Regions from separate parts of the Nocardiopsis sp. iso_25 genome, predicted to be linked through region 3. Evidence: riboswitches for the same ligand, from Rfam matches in the RefSeq annotation. Region 3 holds a riboswitch; each other region holds the start of a gene.
The links. Region 3 has a riboswitch for cobalamin ahead of AC0VX6_RS15935 (ABC transporter substrate-binding protein). Riboswitches for the same ligand answer to the same signal wherever they lie in the genome.
Positions count from the first base shown of each region.

Region 1: it holds a riboswitch for cobalamin, as region 3 does, so the genes downstream of both, AC0VX6_RS11830 (ABC transporter substrate-binding protein) here and AC0VX6_RS15935 (ABC transporter substrate-binding protein) in region 3, are expected to answer to the same signal.
Region 2: it holds a riboswitch for cobalamin, as region 3 does, so the genes downstream of both, metE (5-methyltetrahydropteroyltriglutamate--homocysteine S-methyltransferase) here and AC0VX6_RS15935 (ABC transporter substrate-binding protein) in region 3, are expected to answer to the same signal.

Region 1 is NZ_CM149667.1:2,739,283-2,745,505, reverse strand. Features, by position in the region: gene AC0VX6_RS11835 (FecCD family ABC transporter permease) at 1-353, opposite strand, end outside; gene AC0VX6_RS11830 (ABC transporter substrate-binding protein) at 350-1,384, opposite strand; cobalamin riboswitch at 1,444-1,657, opposite strand; gene AC0VX6_RS11825 (PPOX class F420-dependent oxidoreductase) at 1,803-2,234, shown strand; gene AC0VX6_RS11820 (ATP-binding protein) at 2,444-6,223, opposite strand, start outside.
Region 2 is NZ_CM149667.1:1,798,743-1,804,965, forward strand. Features, by position in the region: gene AC0VX6_RS07845 (polysaccharide deacetylase family protein) at 1-746, opposite strand, end outside; gene AC0VX6_RS07850 (polysaccharide deacetylase family protein) at 1,025-2,605, opposite strand; cobalamin riboswitch at 2,886-3,046, shown strand; gene metE (5-methyltetrahydropteroyltriglutamate--homocysteine S-methyltransferase) at 3,212-5,512, shown strand; gene AC0VX6_RS07860 (DUF3558 domain-containing protein) at 5,920-6,223, opposite strand, start outside.
Region 3 is NZ_CM149667.1:3,664,014-3,670,236, reverse strand. Features, by position in the region: gene AC0VX6_RS15950 (MFS transporter) at 1-884, shown strand, start outside; gene AC0VX6_RS15945 (FecCD family ABC transporter permease) at 930-1,991, opposite strand; gene AC0VX6_RS15940 (FecCD family ABC transporter permease) at 1,988-3,079, opposite strand; gene AC0VX6_RS15935 (ABC transporter substrate-binding protein) at 3,088-4,128, opposite strand; cobalamin riboswitch at 4,153-4,332, opposite strand; gene AC0VX6_RS15930 (threonine ammonia-lyase) at 4,474-5,433, shown strand; gene AC0VX6_RS15925 (histidine kinase) at 5,501-5,725, opposite strand; gene purB (adenylosuccinate lyase) at 5,916-6,223, opposite strand, start outside.

The DNA of each region.
Region 1 (6,223 bases), 920 kb from region 3:
CCCCAGCCCAGCACCAGCACGGCGACCGCACCGGTGGAGGCCCCCGAGGACACCCCGAGCACGAAGGGGTCCGCCAGCGGGTTGCGCAGCAGGGACTGCATGACCGCCCCGCACAGCGCCAGCCCCGCCCCGCACACCGCGGCGAGCAGGGTGCGGGGCATGCGCAGGTCCCACACGATGCCCTCGCGCAGCGGCGACAGGCCGCTCTCCCCGAACCCCAGCCGCGCGGCGACCGACCTCCAGACCTCGGCCGTGGTGATGTCGGCGGGGCCGATGGTCACCGCCACCGAGACCGACACGGCCAGGAGCACCAGTCCACCGCAGGAGAGCAGCGCCAGACGCGCACCGCTCACCGGCCGAGCCCGAGGCCGCGCAGACCCCCGGCGACCTGCTCGATCCCCTCGACCGTGCGGATCGAGGGGTTCATGGCCTGGCCGCTGAGCAGGACGTAGCGTTCCTCGCGCACGGCGGTGAGGTTGCTCGTGGCGGGGTTGGACTCCAGGAACGCGATCTTGGCGTCGGCGGACTCCGCGGTCTGGGAGTCGCGGGTCAGGTCGCCGAGGACGATGACGTCGGGGTCGCGGTCGGCGACGGTCTCCCAGTTGATCTGGGGCCACTCGTCGTGGGTGTCGTCGAAGGCGTTGCGCGCGCCGACCGCGCGGGTGATGGCGCCGGGGGCGCCGCAGCAGCCCGCGAGGTAGGGCGACTGGGAGTTGGCGAACCAGTACATGAGGGAGACGCCGGAGGCGTCCAGGTCCGAGGTGGCCGCCGCCACCCGCCCCTCCAGTTCGGCGACCAGCTCCTCCCCGCGTTCCTCGACCCCGAACAGCAGGGCCAGGTCGCGGATCTCGCCGTACACGGCGTCGAGGGTGAGGGGTTCGCTGCGCGAGCCGTCCCCCCCGCTGTCGTTGTCCTTGCCGGTGGCGCAGTCGGTCGGGGAGACGTAGGTGGGCACGCCCAGATCCTCGAACTGCTCGCGGGTGGCGACACCGCCCGTGCCGAGCGTGGAGACGAAGGAGGCGGTCACGAAGTCCGGTTCGGCGTCCAGGACCACCTCGAAGGAGGGGGCGTTGTCAGCCAGGCGGGGGATGCCCCCGTTGGCCTCCTCCAGCCCCTCCATGATCGGATCGGTCCAGGTGGCGGTGCCGACGAGGCGGTCCGCCAGCCCCAGGGAGAGCAGGATCTCGGTACTGCCCTGGTTGAGGGAGACGACGCGCTCGGGCGGGGCGTCGACGCCCACCCGGTGCCCGCAGTTGTCGACCGTACGGGCGCCGGCGGCGGCCTCCCCCTCACCGCTCCCCCCTTCCGGGGAGGGGGCGCAGGCGGTGAGCAGCAGGGCGGAGGCGAGCAGGAGGGGAAGGGGGCGCGGGGCGCGACGCAGCATGGGCATGCCTTGGATGTCGGGGCTCGAACGCGGAGCCTGGCACGGGACGCCTCCGCGCACTCGACGCGGAGGGGCCAGCAGGTCTTCGGACTCGGGTTCGTCCGGACGGGATGCCTTCCCAGGTCGGTGCCGCCTCGACGCCGTGGTCTCCGCGGCCTCCGCCCCAGTGGCGTGAGTACCCCGCCCGTCCCCCTCACCGCTGCGCGTCAGTTCCGGATTCGCACCGGATTCCCTGACCACGTACGTGGTACGACTGGCCCCGGCAGACTATCAAGGCCCCCTCGGCCCTTCGCCGCCGGAAGGCGCACAGGGGCCACGCGGTGAGGACCGCGCCGTCGCGCGCTCCCGGGGATAGGCTCGTGACCGGCCGCACACGGCCCCGCACCACCAGCACCCGGCTGAGAGGGGTTTTCCGGAGATGACCGAGACGACGTTCGACCCGCGCGCACTGCTCGCCCGGAGCAGGCTCGGCGTCCTGGCCACCATCAAGGCGGACGGCCGCCCCCAGCTCTCCCCCGTACAGCCCTTCTACGACGCCGAGACCGACCTCCTCCACGTCTCCATGACCGAGGGCCGGGCCAAGACCGCCAACCTGCGCCGCGACCCGCGCGCCACGCTCCAGGTCACCAGTGCCGACGGCTGGGCATGGGCCACCGCCGAGGGCGTGGCCACCCTCACCGGGCCGGGCACCGACCCGCACGGCCCCGATGTCGAGGCGCTGGTGGACTACTACCGCCTCGCCGCCGGCGAGCACCCCGACTGGGAGGAGTACCGGTCGGTCATGGTCTCCGACCGCAGGGTGCTCATGACCATGCCCGTGGACCACGTGTACGGCGAGAAGATCCGCTGACCGCACGGACGGGGCGGCCCGGGCCGACCGGCGCTTGCGCCCGTCAGCCCGGGCCGCCCGCACACCGGCGGCTCCGCCGACCGGTGCCCGTGGTGGTCGGCCCCGTCCTCCCACACGCCGGAGGCGGACCCGCCGCCCACCCCCCGGCGCACGCGAACGGGGCGGGGCCGCGGCCTGCCGCCGTACCCCCGCCCCGCTGGCCTCAGCGCTTAGCGCTTCATGCCGTGCTCGATCGCCTCGATGATGCGCGGCCGCATCTCGGCGGCGCTGATGATCGCGTCCACCGAACCCACCTCGACCGCGCGCTGGATGCTGTGCACCCGGTCGAACTCCGCGGCGACCTCGCCGAGCTTCTCCGCCCGCACCGAGGACTGCGTCTCGGCCAACCGGGCGTTGAGCGCGGCCCGCTCGGCGCCGCTGGCCGCCGACACCTGCTCTTGGAGCCCGGTCACCCGCGGGTCGCTCGCGGTACGCGTGTTGACCTCACCGGCGAACACCACGGCCGCCGCCGGGGCCCCGCCCAGCACCGAGGCGAACGACCCCTCCAGCGCGAGCACCGTCATGTTCGGGTTGAGCGCCTTGGAGAACACCACGAACGCGCCGCCGTGGTACCGCGAGATCACGCAGAACACGATCGGGCCGTCGAAGTTGACGATCGCCCGCCCGATCTCGGCCCCGTACTCCAGCTGGAGCTTGCGCAGCGACTCCGGCGAGCCGTCGAACCCCGACAGGTTCGCCAGCACCACCAGCGGCCGGTTGCCCGACGCCGCGTTGATCGCCCGCGCCACCTTCTTGGACGAACGCGGGAACAGCGTGCCCGCGGTGTAGGTGTCGGGGCCGTCGGTGGGCGGGAAGCCGTGCCGCGGCACCGACCGCGACTCGATCCCCACCAGGCACACCGGCCAGCCGCCGATGTGCGCGTCCTGCACCGCCGCCGTGTCGGCGTCGGCCATGCCCGCCCAGCGCTCCAGCACCGCGTGGTCCTGGTCCGAGAGCGCACGCATCACCGTGCGGATGTCGAAGGGCTTCTTGCGGTCCGGGTTGTGCTCGGCGGAGAAGATCTCGCCGACGGTGGCGAAGTCGCTGCCCGCCACCGCGTGCGGGAACGGCGAGACGTCGCGGTCGACCGGGTCCAGGGTCCTGGCCCGGCGCGGCGCCTCCTCCCCCGGCACGACGTAGGTGTGGTCGTAGTGCGCCATGAGGATCTCGCGGGCCGAGGCCAGGTTCGGCGCCCAGTACTGCGCCTGCCCGTTGGGGCCCATCACCCGGTCGTAGCCGCCGATGCCGAAGTTGTCCTCGGCCGACACACCGCCGGAGAAGTCCAGCGACTGCTTGCCGGTGAGCACCATCGCCGAGTCCGGCGTCATCACCAGGACGCCCTTGGTGTGCATGAGCATCGTCGCCTCGGCGTTCCAGTACGGCTGGGCGCCGACGTTGATGCCCGCGACCACGACGTTGATCTCGCCGCCGTCCTGGGTGAACTCCACGATCCGCTTGAGCGCGGCCGCGACCCAGTCCATGTTCTCGGTGCCCGAGGACATCGAGATCCGCGCGCCCGCCGACAGCGCGAACCACTCCAGCGGCACCCGCATCGACTCGGCCAGGTCCAGCGCGGCGATCACCCGCGAGCACTCGGGCTCCGAGAGCGCGCCCAGCGCCTTGGTCGGGTCGCCCAGCAGCACCACGCGCGTGACCCCCTCGGGGTGGCGCACGGTCGGCGTGGTGACCACACCGGCCACGATCGCCGCGGAGTTGTGCCCGCGCGGCCGGTCCACCGGGACCAGCACGCCGTTGTCGTCCAGGTCGTACTCGGTGAAACCGCCGCCCGGGCCCGACAGCAGACCGGTCAGCTCGTAGGGGTAGACGGTCCCGCGCCGGGCCGCGCGCAGCACCTTCTGGCGGTAGTCGTCCAGCGGCAGCACCGGCTCCGTCGAGGGCTCCTCGACGTGGACCTGCGCGTCCTGGCCCTGGTCCAGGCTGATGCGCACCGCGACCTCGGTCAGCTCACCGGAGGAGGTGCGCTGGCGGGCCAGGAACTGGACCTCCTCCAGCCCCGCCCCGGCCGTGGTCGGCAGCAGCCGCTGGACCAGCGTCTCCAGCTCCTCGGGGGTCAGCTCGGTCGCCGGCCACACGTACATCATGATGCGGTTGGTGTCGAAGCGCCGGTTCTGCGGGCGCTGCGCCTGGATGTTGCGGATCGCGTCCAGGCACCCGGTGACCGTGTCCTCCAACGCGGGCAGCGCGACCAGGCGCCCGTCCGCCTCGCGCAGCGGCGTCAGGTCGCGGACCTGGCCCATCGCGAAGAGGCGCTCGTCGGCCGGGTTGCTCTTGGCCACCGCCCGGAACAGGTAGATCTCCTCGTCGGCCGACGGCAGCCGGGTCAGGTCGAACTCGCGCAGGCGCTGCAACTGCAGGCGCCGCGCGATCTGCGGGTGCAGGCCCCGGATCAGCCGGTCCTCGGCGAAGCCGTCGCCCTCGGGCCGGAAGGTGAAGTGGTGGTGCATCACCGCGCCGCTGGTACCGGCGACGGTGGCGGTGACCCGGCGCACGCCCGCGGGCAGCGGGTGCTCGGCCAGGAGCCCGCCGAGCCGCACCGCCATCGCGTCGGCGTCGGGCTGGTCCTCCCAGGTGAGGTAGAGGTCGGCCACCAGGCCGTGCTCGGCCACGTCGGCGGCCAGCTCACCGACCGCGCCGACGGCGCCGGGCAGCGCGGCGATGTCCACGGCGGTCGTGACCACGCGCGTCAGGCCGCCCGCGCCGTTGTGGTCGGCGGTGACGAACCGGCAGCCCCCGACCTCGCGCGCGGCGACCCCGGACAGCCCGCGGTTGCCGTAGTAGCGGCGGGTCAGCACCTCCAGCAGCGGGGCGTGGTCGCGTCCGGCCCGCCCCATGCGCTGGCCGACCAGCCGCACCAGCGGCTCGGCGCTGGCCACCATGGACTGGATCCGCTCCGCCCGGTCCGGCGCGTCCGGGTTGCGGTCCAGGTGGCGCAGGTCGTCGCGCACCGCGGCGTAGACCCGGGCCCGGTTGCGGCGCAGCAGCGGCTGGGCGAACCAGCGGAAGACCACACCGCGGGCCAGGTCCGACACCGTGGGGAAGCGCACCTGCGTGGCCTCCACCAGGTGCTCCAGGGCCAGCCCGGCGCGCTCGCTGAGCGCCTCCGCGGGCGGCCCGCCCGCCAGCCAGCGGCGCAGCAGCTCCGACACGATCGCCAGCGCGGCGCCCGTGTTCTGCTGGGCCAGGAAGATCCGGAAGACCGCGGCCTCCAGCTCCGGCGTGCGGTCCAGGTCGGCGACCCCGTAGTGGGCCAGGACCCGGGTGAGCTTGGCCTGGAAGCCCTCGCTCACCCCGGCGCGCTCCACGTCCAGGCTCTGCAGGTAGCTGTGGAAGAACTCGCGCGGGCTGTGCACCGAACTGTGCGGCTCGGTGTCGGGCTCCCCGCCCGGCTTGTTGCGGCTCAGCTCGCACAGGTCGGCGAACACGGTGAACAGGTCCAGCTCGCCCTCGACCGGACGCCCGCCCAGCTCGGCGCGGGCGGCCAGGTAGTCGGCCAGCACCCGCCCGCGGTCGTGCGGGTCGGCGTCGAAGCCCAGCAGCAGACCGCGCAGGTCCTGAAGACCGCGCTCCACGCGCTCGGCCGCGGACGCCTCACCGGCCTCCTCGGGCAGCTCGATCGCCACGGCCTCCGTGCCCGACTCCGTCTCCTCGGCGTCCCCGTCGGACAGCGGCTCCAACCGCATCAGCGGCGCACCGGTCTCGACCTGGCTGCCCACCGACACCGGGCACTCGCGCACCCGGGCGCGGAACGGCGCGCGCAGCACCGTCTCCATCTTCATGCTCTCCAGCACCAGGACGGGCGCGCCGGACTCGACCTCGTCGCCCACCGACAACGGCGTCGCCACCACCAGGGCGGGCGCCGGGGAGCGCAGCACACCGCCCTCGTCGCGGCTGATCCGGTGCGTGACACCGTCCACCTCGACCAGGTGCAC
Region 2 (6,223 bases), 1.9 Mb from region 3:
GCCGAGGACGGTGGGTGGCCCTCCACGATCGGGGACAGGTCCCCGTCGTCGAACTCCACCACCAGGTCCCCGTCGGCGTTGAACCCCATCGAGTCGTAGGTGCGCATCACCGGGTGCAGCCCCTGCGCGTCCACCGCCTCCTCGTCGGCGAACGAGTCCCGGACGATCCCGTTGAGCTCCCGGAGCGCCGCGTCGTCGGCCAGCAGTTCGGTGGAGTAGGCGGTGTGGCCGGTGGACACGTCGTACCAGTACGTCCCGTACCCCTGGCGCAGCCCGTGGAAGTCCTCCTCGGTGCGCACCAGGCGCACGCCCAGGACCCCGTTCCCGGCGGCGACCACCTCCCAGTCGACGCCCAGGTTCACCGGGTCCCGGCTGGCGCCCCGGTAGTCGCGCACCTCCTGGTCCACCCGGGCGGCCAGGTCCTCGGCGAAGGCGTCGGCGCCCGCGAACACGGGGTAGGCCACGTCGATCGTGAGCCCCTCGGGCTTGTACGGGTGGTCCTCGAAGTCGGAGGCGTCCCCGCGCCACTCGGTGACCCCGTCCCCCGGCTCCGCCGCCACCACCGTGATCAGTTCCGGTTCCTCACCGCCCCCGGAGGCGATCCCCTCGGTGCCGCACGCGGCCAGGGGCAGGACCAGCGCGGCCAGCGCCGCCCCGGACCACCGGGCTCTGCGCTCCCACGGCCGGCTCCCACCGGCCCCGGGGCAGGGGGCGGCCTCGTTCGGGTGGACTCGAGTCGACGACAACACCGGACTCCCTCATCCCTCAGCGGGTTGCCAACACGGCTGCTGCTGGGAGCAACATAGGGGACGCCCCCACCCGTCCCGGGGTGGTGACCACATGTGGTCACCACCCCGGGACGGGCGACGCGCCGGAGACCGGGAACGCCCGTGCGGGCGCCCTACCGGCACCGCCCGGTGCCCTCACACGGTTCCGCTTCCCGTGTGGCCCACCGGCCGCGGCCCCGAAGTCCTCCCTGGGCCATCCTCACCCGGACCGCCCGCCGCGCCGTGACGCCGCGCCCTCAGGCCCCCTCGGAAGCCTCCTCGGCCCCCTCAGCGGGCTCCTCGGAGGGCTCGGCGCCCTCCTCCGGGGCGTCGGGGACCCCGTCCATGTAGGTCTCGCCGGGGGTCGTGGTCCCCAGCAGCTGGGACACCGTGACCATGGTGTACCCCTGCTCGTGCAGTTCCCGGATCGCCGTACGGGAGGCGTCGACGGTGGTGCCGTGGATGTCGTGCATGAGGATGATCGCCCCGTCCGAAGCGCCCTCCAGCACCCGGTCGTGGATCACCGGGGCCTTGCGGTCCTTCCAGTCGAGGGTGTCCACGCTCCACAGGATCTGGGCCAGGCCCATGTCCGCGGTCACCGAGGCCACGCCCTCGTCGGTCGAGCCGTAGGGCGGACGCATGAGGTCCATGGTGTAACCCGTCTCGCGGTACACCAGCGCCTGCACGATGTCCAGGTCCGCGCGCACCCCTCCCGCGCCCAGACCGGCCAGGTCGGGGTGGTTCAGGGTGTGGTTGGCGATCTCGTGCCCCTCGGCGTAGGCGCGCCGCACCGTGTGCGGGTGCTCCATGACGGGGTTGCCGGTGACGAAGAACGTGGCCCGCGCGTCGTACTCGGCGAGGGCGTCCAGCAGTTCGGGGGTGCGCCCGCCGGGGCCGTCGTCGTAGGTCAGCGCCACGCACTTGGTGTCGGGGTCGGAGCAGTCGACGCCGGGGTCCACCGCGGGCACCTGTCCGGGCACGGCGCCGTCCTCCTGGCCGTCCTTGTCGGCCCGGGGCGGGGCGGCGATGGAGAAGTCGTCCACGCCCACGGTCGCGGCGTCTCGCACGCGCAGTCCCAGCTCGGACAGCAGGCCCTCGGCCTCACCGGCGGCGACCACCGCGCGCGTGCGGCCCTCCTGCGCCGGGGCCACCTGCCCGGCGTCGAACTCCACGACCAGGTCCCCGTCGGGGTTGAAGCCCACCGAGTCGTACAGGGAGCTGATCGGGTGGATGACGTCGGGGTCGGCCGGGCCCTCCCCGTCCTCCCCGCTCCCGACGGCGTCGCGCACCAGGCCGTTGAGCTCCTCCAGCTGCTCCTGGCCGCCGACCAGCGCGGCGGAGGGGTGGTGCGCCGCGGTCTCGGTGTCGTACCAGTAGGTGGTGTAACCCTCCCGGGACCCCTCGGAGTCGGTCTCCACCCGGGTCACGCGGACCCCCAGCAGGCCGTCGCGCGCCGCGGTCAGGTTCCACCCCGCCTCGAAGGAGACCGCGCCGGGGTTGGCCGCCTCGAAGGCGCGCACCTCGTCGGTCAGCTCGCGCTCCAGGAAGTCGGCCAGCGGCTCGGCGTTGGGGATCACCGGGTAGGTCACCGAGACGGAGATCTCCCCGTCGTAGGGCAGCTCGGCCTCCTCCACGCCCGCCACGGCGGCCGCGTCCACCTCGGTGAGCCCGTCGGGCTCGCCGGAGGCCGGGGGAGGCGGCTCGCTCTCGGAGAGCGGCGCTCCCTGCGTCCGCGGCCCTGGCTCGGGCTCTCCGGAGGAGCGGGTGGCGAACAACACCATGCCCGCCAGGACCGCCAGGGCTACCACGACCGTGATCAGGGGGTGGTCCGGTGCCATGGCGAGGCGGGACTGCTTATTCACGAGGGAATCTCCACGTTCATCGCTCAGACGAACGTCCGCGGGGAGCAGAGAGGGCTCACCCGCGCAACGCTTGACTTCGTGTGTGACGCCGGCCGAAGGACGGGGGTTCTCACCGTCCGGACCGTGCGCATGGGGCCGCACGCCGGGTGCATGGGCGAAGGGGGCCCTCCCTATACTTGCAGCCGTGGAAGGTACATGATCCACCCCCGCGTCCCGGGCCCGGCCCGGAACGAACGGGGCGGAACCATGTCGCAAGAGGGAACCCGGTGCGAGTCCGGGACTGCCCCGCAGCGGTATGGGGGAACGAACGCCGCCATGAGCACTGGTAGTGCCGGTCGCCGAGACCGGAAACCGGGAAGCGGCGGCCAGTAGGAGGAGCGGTGTCCGCACCGCCCGCGCCCCCGAGTCCGAAGACCTGCCTCCACCCGGCGACGCACCCGCGGCGCCGGCGGTCCCGCGCCCCGAGGGAGGGCCGGAGGCGGTGGCAGGTCCGGTGCGCGCCCGCGGCGCGTCCGTCGGCGTGCCCGCCCCTCTTCTCCTCCCCGCGGCCGGTACCCGGCTTTCGACGAGGGAGAGAAGCTCATGACCACGACCCCCGCGCCTTCCGCGGCCCCGGGCGGACCACGTCCCTCCGTGCGCTCGACCGTGCACGGCTACCCGCGCATCGGCCCCGACCGCGAGCTCAAGCGCGCCTGCGAGTCCCACTGGAGGGGCCGCACCACCGCCCGGGAACTGGACGGGGTCGCCGCCGACCTGCGCCTGGGCGTCTACGCCCAGCTGCGCGAGGCCGGTGTCGACGACATCCCCTCCAACACGTTCTCCTACTACGACCACGTGCTGGACACCGCGGTCCTGTTCGACCTGGTCCCCTCCCGCTTCGCCCCGCCCGCCGCGGCGCCGGACCGCGAGGAGGAGCTGCGCCGCTACTTCGCGCTCGCCCGCGGCGAGCAGGGCGCCCCTCCGCTGGAGATGACCAAGTGGTTCGACACGAACTACCACTACCTGGTCCCCGAGCTCTCGCCCGGCACGCGTCCGCGCCTGGTGGGCGACAAGCCCGTCGCCGAGTTCCGTGAGGCCGCCGAGGCGGGCTTCCACACCCGCCCGGTCCTGGTCGGCCCGCTCACCTTCCTGCTGCTGGCCAAGCCCGCCGACGGCGCCCCCGAGGGCTGGGAACCGGTCCAGCTGCTCGACCAGCTCCTGGACGCCTACGCCCAGCTCCTCGGCGACCTGCGGGCCGCGGGCGCCACCGAGGTCCAGCTGGACGAGCCGATCCTGGCCACCGACGAGGGCCGCGCCGCCGTCGGCCACCTGGAGCGCGCCTACCAGCGCCTGGGCGCGGTCACCGACCGGCCCTCCCTGCTGGTGTCCACCTACTTCGGCTCCATCGGCTCCGCGGCCCTGCGCGTCCTCAAGGAGTCCGCGGTCGAGGCGGTCGGCCTGGACCTGGTCACCGACGACGAGGGCGTGGACGACCTGGTGCGGATCTCCGGCCTGGGCGCCACCCGCCTGGTCGCGGGCGTGGTGGAGGGACGCAACGTCTGGCGCACCGACATCCCGGCCGCCGTCGCCGCGCTCGGCACCCTGCTGGCCCTCACCGACGAGCTGACCGTGAGCACCTCCTGCTCCCTGCTGCACGTGCCCCTGGACCTGGACGCCGAGACCTCCCTGGCCCCCGAGCTGCGCGGGGCCCTGGCCTTCGCCCGGCAGAAGGCCCGGGAGACGGCTCTGCTCGGCCGCGTGCTGTCCGAGGGGGCCGAGGCCGAGTACACCGGTCGGGGCGGCGTCCGTCCCCCCGCCTTCACCGACGCGCGCGTGCGCGCCCGCCTCGACGCCCTGGGCCCGGACGCCTACGAGCGCCCGCGGGAGCGCGGCAGGCCCACCGACACCCCGCTCACCACGACCACCATCGGTTCCTTCCCCCAGACCGCCGAGCTGCGCCGCGCCCGCGCCGCGCACCGCAGGGGGGAACTGGCCGAGGACACCTACAAGGCCGTCCTGCGCGAGGAGGTCGACCGGGTCGTCGCGCTCCAGGAGGAGATCGGCCTGGACGTGCTCGTGCACGGCGAGCCCGAGCGCAACGACATGGTCCAGTACTTCGCCGAGCAGCTGGAGGGCTACGCCACCACCGAGAACGGCTGGGTGCAGTCCTACGGTTCGCGGTGCGTGCGCCCGCCGATCCTGTTCGGCGACGTCTCGCGTCCGGCGCCGATGACGGTCGAGTGGACCACCTACGCCCAGTCGCGCACCGACAAGCCGGTCAAGGGCATGCTGACCGGCCCGGTCACCATGCTCGCCTGGTCGTTCGTGCGCACCGACCAGCCGCTGGGCGAGACCGCCCGCCAGGTGGCCCTGGCTCTGCGCGACGAGGTCGCCGACCTGGAGCGCGCCGGGATCCGCCACATCCAGGTGGACGAGGCGGCCCTGCGCGAACTGCTGCCGCTGCGCTCGGAGCACCGGGCGCGGTACCTGGACTGGGCGGTGGGCTCCTTCCGCCTGGCCACGTCGGGGGTGTCGCCGTCCACGACCGTCCACACGCACATGTGCTACTCCGAGTTCGGGCTGATCGTCGGCGGCATCGAGGCGCTGGACGCCGACGTCACCAGCGTGGAGGCCGCACGCTCGCGCATGGAGCTGGTGCGGGACCTGGGCGAGCGGGGCTACAGGCGCGGGATCGGCCCGGGCGTGTACGACATCCACTCCCCGCGGGTGCCCTCGGTGGAGGAGATCGAGGGGTCGCTGCGGCTGGCGGTCGCGCACATCGACGCCCAGAACCTGTGGGTGAACCCCGACTGCGGCCTCAAGACGCGCGGTTACGCCGAGGCCGAACAGGCCCTGCGCAACATGGTCGAGGCGGCCCGCCGGGTGCGCGCCGACCTGGTGTGAGCCCGGCAGTGTTTTTTTGGACATCCGCTCCGCTTCGGCCCGCCCGTCGCCCGCCATCGCCCGTCGGGGACGCTGCGCGTCGGGACGGGCCACCGCCCTCAACGGACGCCTGCGGTGCGGTGTCTTCCTTGCTCGGGCGCCCGGAGAACGGGAATCGGGTTGAAGCAGGCACAGCGGTGCCTCCGGTGAGACGGCTCGTGCCCACACCGTCGCCCACCACCCTCGACGGACGCCTACGGCGCGGTCCTGCTTGCAGCCTCACCTCCAGCCCCTCCAGAACCCCGTGGGCACCCGAACCGACCCCCACAAGCTGAGGTCGATCCAAAAAGAGTCCCCGGGAGGCTGACATGCGAGAGGGGGCCGCGGCGAACGCCGCGGCCCCCTCGTGCCGTGTCCGGTCAGCCGCCTCAGGCGCCGACCAGGGCCAGCGCCTCGGCGCCGGCGTTGAGCATGATCTCCTCGACGTTGTCGGGCATGACCAGGTCCTCGGCGGAGGCGTCCTCGGTGAAGGGCGGGTGCATCTGGTACTGGACCCGGATGTTGAGGTTGGCGCTGCGGATCACCAGCGTGGCCTCGGGGATGTCCTCACCCAGGAAGTCGTACTTGGTGAGGACGTAGTGGGCCTCGTCGCCGAGGTCCACCTCCTTGTCCTCCTCCACGTTCGCGGCGTCGTAGAAGGTGTTGTAGTCACCCTCGCCCCTGAGCTCCTGC
Region 3 (6,223 bases):
GTAGACCCGCCTTCCAGGCGCTGACCGCCGAGGTCGTGGACGAGCCGCGCCGCCAGCGCGCCAACGCGGCGCTCACCATCTCCGTGCGGGTCACCACCCTGGTCGCCCCGGGGGCGACGGCGCTGCTCTCCACGGTCCTGGGCGTGCACGCCCTGCTCCTGGTCACCGCCGCGCTCTGGGCGGTCGCCGCCCTGGCCCCGCCCGGGGGACGGGGCGCCCCCGCCCCGGGGACGGCGCCCCCGCGCGGCCCCTCCCTGGTCGCCGACTTCCGCGACGGGCTGCGCGAGGCCCGGCGCCACACGTGGTTCCTCGCGGGGCTGGGCGCCCTGACGGCGGTGATCGCCACCGGCTACTCCGCCACGGGCGTGCTGCTCCCCGTGGTCAGCCGCGACACCTACGGCACCGAGGCGGTGCTGGCGGGCGCGCTGACCGCCTACACCGGCGGCGCGCTGGCCGGGGCGCTGCTGATCGGGCGCTGGCGCCCCTCCTCCCAGGGGTGGGTGGCGCTGGCGGGCCTGGCCCTGTACGGCCTCGCGCCGCTGAGCCTGCTCCTGCCCGTGGGCCCGTGGGCGGTGTTCGCCGCCTACGCCCTGGCGGGGGTCGGGATCGAGCTGTTCAACGTCCCGTGGTTCACCGCCGCCCAGCGCGAGGTCGCGCCCGACAAGCTCGCCCGCGTCTCCTCGCTGGACTTCCTGTTCTCCTACGGCCTGGCCCCGGTCGGGCTCGCGCTCATCGCCCCGGCGACCCAGGCCTTCGGCACGGAGGCGGTCCTGGTCGTGTGCGCCGCCCTGTGCTTCCTGGCCCCGGGGGCCGCGGCGCTCGCCCCCGGTTCGCGCCACTTCGCGATGGGGGGCCGCGGGGCCCCGGCCCCGCGGGCCGCCTGACCGGGAGGGCGCCCCGGCGACCCGCCGGGGCGGCCCCCCGGGCGCTCACCGGCCCCGCCCCGCCCCTTCGCCGCGCGCCAGCAGGTACAGCAGGAAGGGGGCGCCCAGCACCCCGGTGACCACCCCGACCGGCAGTTCGCTCCCCCCGAAGGCGGTGCGCGCGACCAGGTCCGCACCGGCCGCCAGGAGCGCTCCGCAGGCGGCGCAGGGCAGCAGCCCCAGAGCGCGTCCGCCCAGCAGACGCCGCACGATCTGCGGGGCCACCAGAGCGACGAACGCGACGGGACCGGCGACGGCGGTGGCCGCGGCCGCGAGCGCGGCGGAGGTGAACAGCAGGGCGCCCCGGGCGGGCCGCACCCGGCCGCCCAGGGCGGTCGCCGCGTCCTCGCCGAGCTGGAGCAGGGACAGCTGACGTGCCAGCACGAACGCGGTCGGCGCCAGGACGGCCAGCGCCACCGCCACCGTCACCACGTGCGGCCAGCCCCGGTTCGCCAGGCTGCCGGTGAGCCAGAGCACGGCGCGCTGCGCCGTGGTGAGTTCCGTGCGGGTCAGCAGGTACGACGTCACCGCGCCCAGCACCGCGGTGACCGCGATCCCCACCAGGACCAGCCGCTGCCCGCTGACACCGCGCCGATGGGCGAGCAGGTACAGCAGGAACGCGGTGGCCACGGACCCCGCCAGCGCGCTGGCCGCGATCGCCGCCGCCGTGCCGCCGAAGACCACGATGGCGAGCACCGCCCCGGTCGTCGCGCCCGCGCTGACCCCGATGACGTCCGGGCTGACCAGCGGATTGCGCGCCAGCCGTTGCAGCAGCGCCCCCGAGAGCGCCAGCGCCGCGCCCACGCCCAGCGCGGTGAGCACACGCGGCAGCCGCATCTCCACCACCACGTGGGTGACCATCACACCGGCACGGCCGGTGAGCGCGTCCACCACCTCGCCCACGGCCAGCTCGAAGTCCCCCAAGGTCAGCGAGACCAGGGCCACCGCCGCGGCCAGGGCGGTGAGCAGGCCGCCGAGCAGCACCGAGGGCCAGTACACCCGCACCGACAGCCCGCCCAGCCGGGCCACCCCCGTCCGGGGGCCCAGGACCCCGGAACGCGCCGTCACAGCCCCGCCACCCTTCGCCCGCGCACCAGGAGGACGAAGAACGGCGCACCGATGAGAGCGGCCAGGACGCCGACCTGCAACTCCTCGGGACGCGCCACCACACGGCCCGCGACGTCGGCCGCCAACAGCAGGACGGGCGCCAGCACCGCCGACCAGGGCAGCACCCAGCGGTGGTCGGGGCCGACCAGGGCCCGCACGACGTGCGGCACGGCGACTCCGACGAAGCCGATCGGACCCGCCACGGCCGTCGCCGTCCCGGCCAGGAGCACCACCGCCAGAGCGCTCGCCCCGCGCACCAGCCACAGCCGTGTCCCCAGGGAACGGGCCAGTTCGTCGCCGAGCGCCACCGCGTTCAGGGACCGGGCCGCCGCCACCGCCGCCACCAGCCCCGCGGCCAGGAACGGCAGCGCCTGGAGCAGCGCCGCGCCGTCGGCGCCCGCCAGCGAGCCCACCACCCAGAACCGGTACTCCTCCAGGCTCGCGCGGTCGCGCAGGACGAGCGCCGAGGTCAGCGAGCCGAGCAGGGCTGAGACCGCGGCTCCGGCGAGCGTGAGCCTGACCGGACCGCCGCCCTCCCGGCCCAGCGACCCGACGGCGTAGACCGCGCAGACGGCCGCCGCGGCGCCCGCGAAGGCGAAGCCGACGTAGCCCAGCAGCGAGGACGCACCGAACACGCTGATCGCCAGGACCGCGGCCAGGGAGGCGCCCGCGTTGACGCCGAGCACGCCGGGGTCGCCGAGGGGGTTGCGGGTCACCCCCTGCGCCAGGACCCCGGACACGCCCAGGGCAGCGCCGACCGCCAGCCCGGCCAGGGTGCGCGGCACACGCAGGTGCCGCACGACCAGGTCTGTGTCCGAACCGGTGAAACCGGCGTAGGCGAGGTACACGTCGGACACCGACAGCCGCTCGTAGCCGACCAGGACCGACACCAGCAGGGTCGCGGCCAGGACCAGCAGGGCCACCGCCAGCCCGGCCGCGCGGGCGTGGGCGCCGACGAGCACCCCGGAACCGTCGGCGGCGGCCCGCAGCCGACGCCGGACCCCCGAGGGCACGGTCGTCACGGGCCTCCCGGCCGTATGGGGGGCCATCGGCCCGCCTACCCGAACAGGCCGGGGTGCAGGATCCGGGCGACCGTCTCCACTGCGGCCGCGCTGCGCACACCCGCGGAGCGGTCGGCGAAGGTGAACTCCTCCACCTGCCCCTCGGTGACCGCGGTCAGGTTGGCCAGCACGGGGTCGGCCGTGATCCGTTCCACGTCCGGGGCGGCGTCGGCGGCGGTCATCCGGGCGTCGCAGCACACGTCGACCAGGATGAAGTCGGGGTCGCGCGCGATCACGTCCTCGACCGCCACGTCGTGGTTGCGCCCGCCGTCCAGGTCGGCGAAGGCGTTGACGCCGCCGGCCAGCCGGATGATCTCGGTGGAGAAGTCCTGCCCGCCCGCCACCCGGAACCCCTGGTCGCTGGGGCGGCCGACCATCACCGTGGGCCGGTCCTCCTCAGGCACGCGGCCCTCCAGGGCCCGGGCGACCCCGCCTATCGTGCCCTCCATGTCCGCGACGACCTCCTCGGCGCGCTCGCGCGCGTCGAACAGCGCGCCCAGATCCCGCAGGTCGGCGTAGACGCTGTCCATCGTCACCGAGGCCGGGTCGATGGTCGCGTCGGTGCGGCCGTCCCCGCTCGGGCACAGCGGCGCCGGGATCCAGCTGCCGACGCCCAGTTCGCGCAGGGAGGCCCGCGTGCCGAGGTTCTCGTCGGTGAACACGTCGTTGAACCCGGCGAGCACGAAGTCGGGCCTGTGGTTGAGCAGCTCCTCGCGGCTGGGCAGGTTGGGGTAGTACTCCTGTCCGGCCTGGGCGTCGGCGTACTCCTCCAGGACGGCGGCGTCCAGGAACGCCGTCCCCACCAGGCGGTCGCTGAGGCCCAGCGCGTGGGCGGTCTCGATAGCGGGCTGGTAGGCGGCGAACACCCGTTCCGGCGGGCTGTCCGCGGCCACGTCGACGCCGCAGTTGCGGATCGTCTCCCCGGCGGCCTCGGGGGAGGGGGCGGCGCCGCCGCAGGCGGTCGCGGCCAGGAGCAGGGCGAGGGCGGCGCAGACGGGCAGGCGGTACCGGACCGCGCGTGCCCCGGTGGGCTTCACGAACAAACCATCCTTCGTGGTCTGATGACGCGGACGGTCGCAGCCGGTCTCCTGGCTCCCGGAGTCGGGCTTCTGCCCCGCGCCCCCACCCTTCCCGGGCCGTGTCCGGCCCAGTGGCGTGCGGGAGGCGCCCTCCGGTCACAGTGGCGAGGACCGCGCCGGACTTCCACCGGCTTCCCGTGCACTGCGACGTCGACGATATGGACTTGTGCTGACAGTCAACCGGCCACGGTAGTGCACGCGCGTTCCTTCCGCGAGACCCGCTCCCCTCCCGGCCGACGGCCGCGGCCCCGCGGGCCGCCGGTCCGCACGCGTGGCCGGTCCGGGACCGGGAACAGGGAACGCATGGAACTGATCACGGTGGAGGACGTCCGCGCCGCTCAGGAGCGCCTGCGCGGGGAGGTGGTGCGCACCCCGCTGACGGCGGGCCCCGCCGGAGGGCCGCCGTTCCTGCTCAAACCCGAGAGCCTCCAGCCCACCGGTGCCTTCAAGCTGCGCGGTGCCACCAACGCCGTCGCCCTGCTCGACCCCGCCCGGCGCCGCAGCGGTGTGGTGACCCACTCCTCGGGCAACCACGGCCAGGCGCTCGCTTACGCCGCCGCCCGGCAGGGGGCGCCCTGCACCGTCGTCGTCCCCGAGGGCGCGCCCGGGGTGAAGGTCGACCGCATGCGCGCCCTGGGCGCCCGCATCGTCGTGGTGGCCCCCCGGGAGCGGGAGGCCACCGCGCGGCGGCTCCGGGACGAGGAGGGGCTCACCCTCGTCCCGCCCTTCGACGACCCGCGCGTCATCGCGGGCCAGGGCACGGTCGGCCTGGAGATCCTGGAGCAGTCGCCCGGGGTCGCGACCGTCGTCGTGCCCGTGGGCGGAGGCGGGCTCGCCTCGGGGGTGGCCACCGCCGCGCTGGCCGCCGCGGGCCCGCGCCGCGTCCGCGTCGTGGGGGTGGAGCCCGAACTGGCCGCCGACGCCGCCGAGAGCCTGCGCACCGGGAGTCTGGTCGCCTGGCCGCCCGAGCGCACCCACCGCACCATGGCCGACGGGGTGCGCGTGTGCCTGTCCGAGCTGACCTTCGCCCACCTGCGCGCCCGCCTGGACGAGGTCGTCACCGTGACCGAGGAGGAGATCGCCCGCGCCGTCGCCGCACTCGCCCACGGGGCGCGTCTGGTCGCCGAGCCCAGCGGGGCCCTGGCCGCGGCCGCGGTCCTGGCGGGCCGGGTGCCCACCGCGCCCGGACGCCCGCAGGAGACGGTCGCGGTCGTCTCGGGGGGCAACGCCGACCCGGAGCTGTTCGCCCGCCTGGTGGCGTGAGCCGCGTTTCCGGGCTGGGCGGAGGACGCCCGCCGGGGGCCGGGGGCCGGGGCGGGCGGCGCCGGTCTCAGGCGCGGGAGCCCCCGCCGCCGGCGGGTCCGCTCCCGTTCACCCGCTCCCGCCCGTCCGCGCGCGCCGCCGCGGGGTTCGCGCTCCGGGCGGCGCGCGCGGCGCGGTCCTCGCGGCGGCGCATGGCCATGTCCGCCAGGGCGGCCAGACCGAAGGCGATGACGACGCCTGCGACGATCAGCACGGTCCACAGCGCGGTACCGAAGGAATCGGGGTCGATCATGGGTGCTCCGAGGGGCTCGGGGGTTGGACGTGCCGACAGCACAACCGTAATAGGCGTTAACTTTCGGACCGACTGTTAGCGGTAGTGAGCTGGGTCATACACGCGTCACCGCACGTCCGCACGCCGCACACGGCGAGGGGCCCGGGACGGCGTCACCGTCCCGGGCCCCTCGCCGGGCGAGCCCCGGGCCCTACAGGATCGAACCCGGGGAGTAGGCGGCCGCCTCCGGGTGCGCGGCCACGATCGCGTCGATCCGCTCCACCACGGCGGCCACCTGGTCGGCGGCGGCACCGGTGAAGGTGATCCGGTCGGCCAGCAGTCCGTCCAGCTCCTCGCGGCCGAGCGGGAAGCGCCCGTCCTCGGCCAGGCGGTCCAGCAGCCGGTTGCCCGCGCCCTCCTGGCGCATGGCCAGGGCCGAGCCCACCGCGTGCTCCTTGATCAGCTCGTGGGCGGTCTCGCGGCCCACCCCGGCGCGCACCGCGGCCATGAGCATCTTGG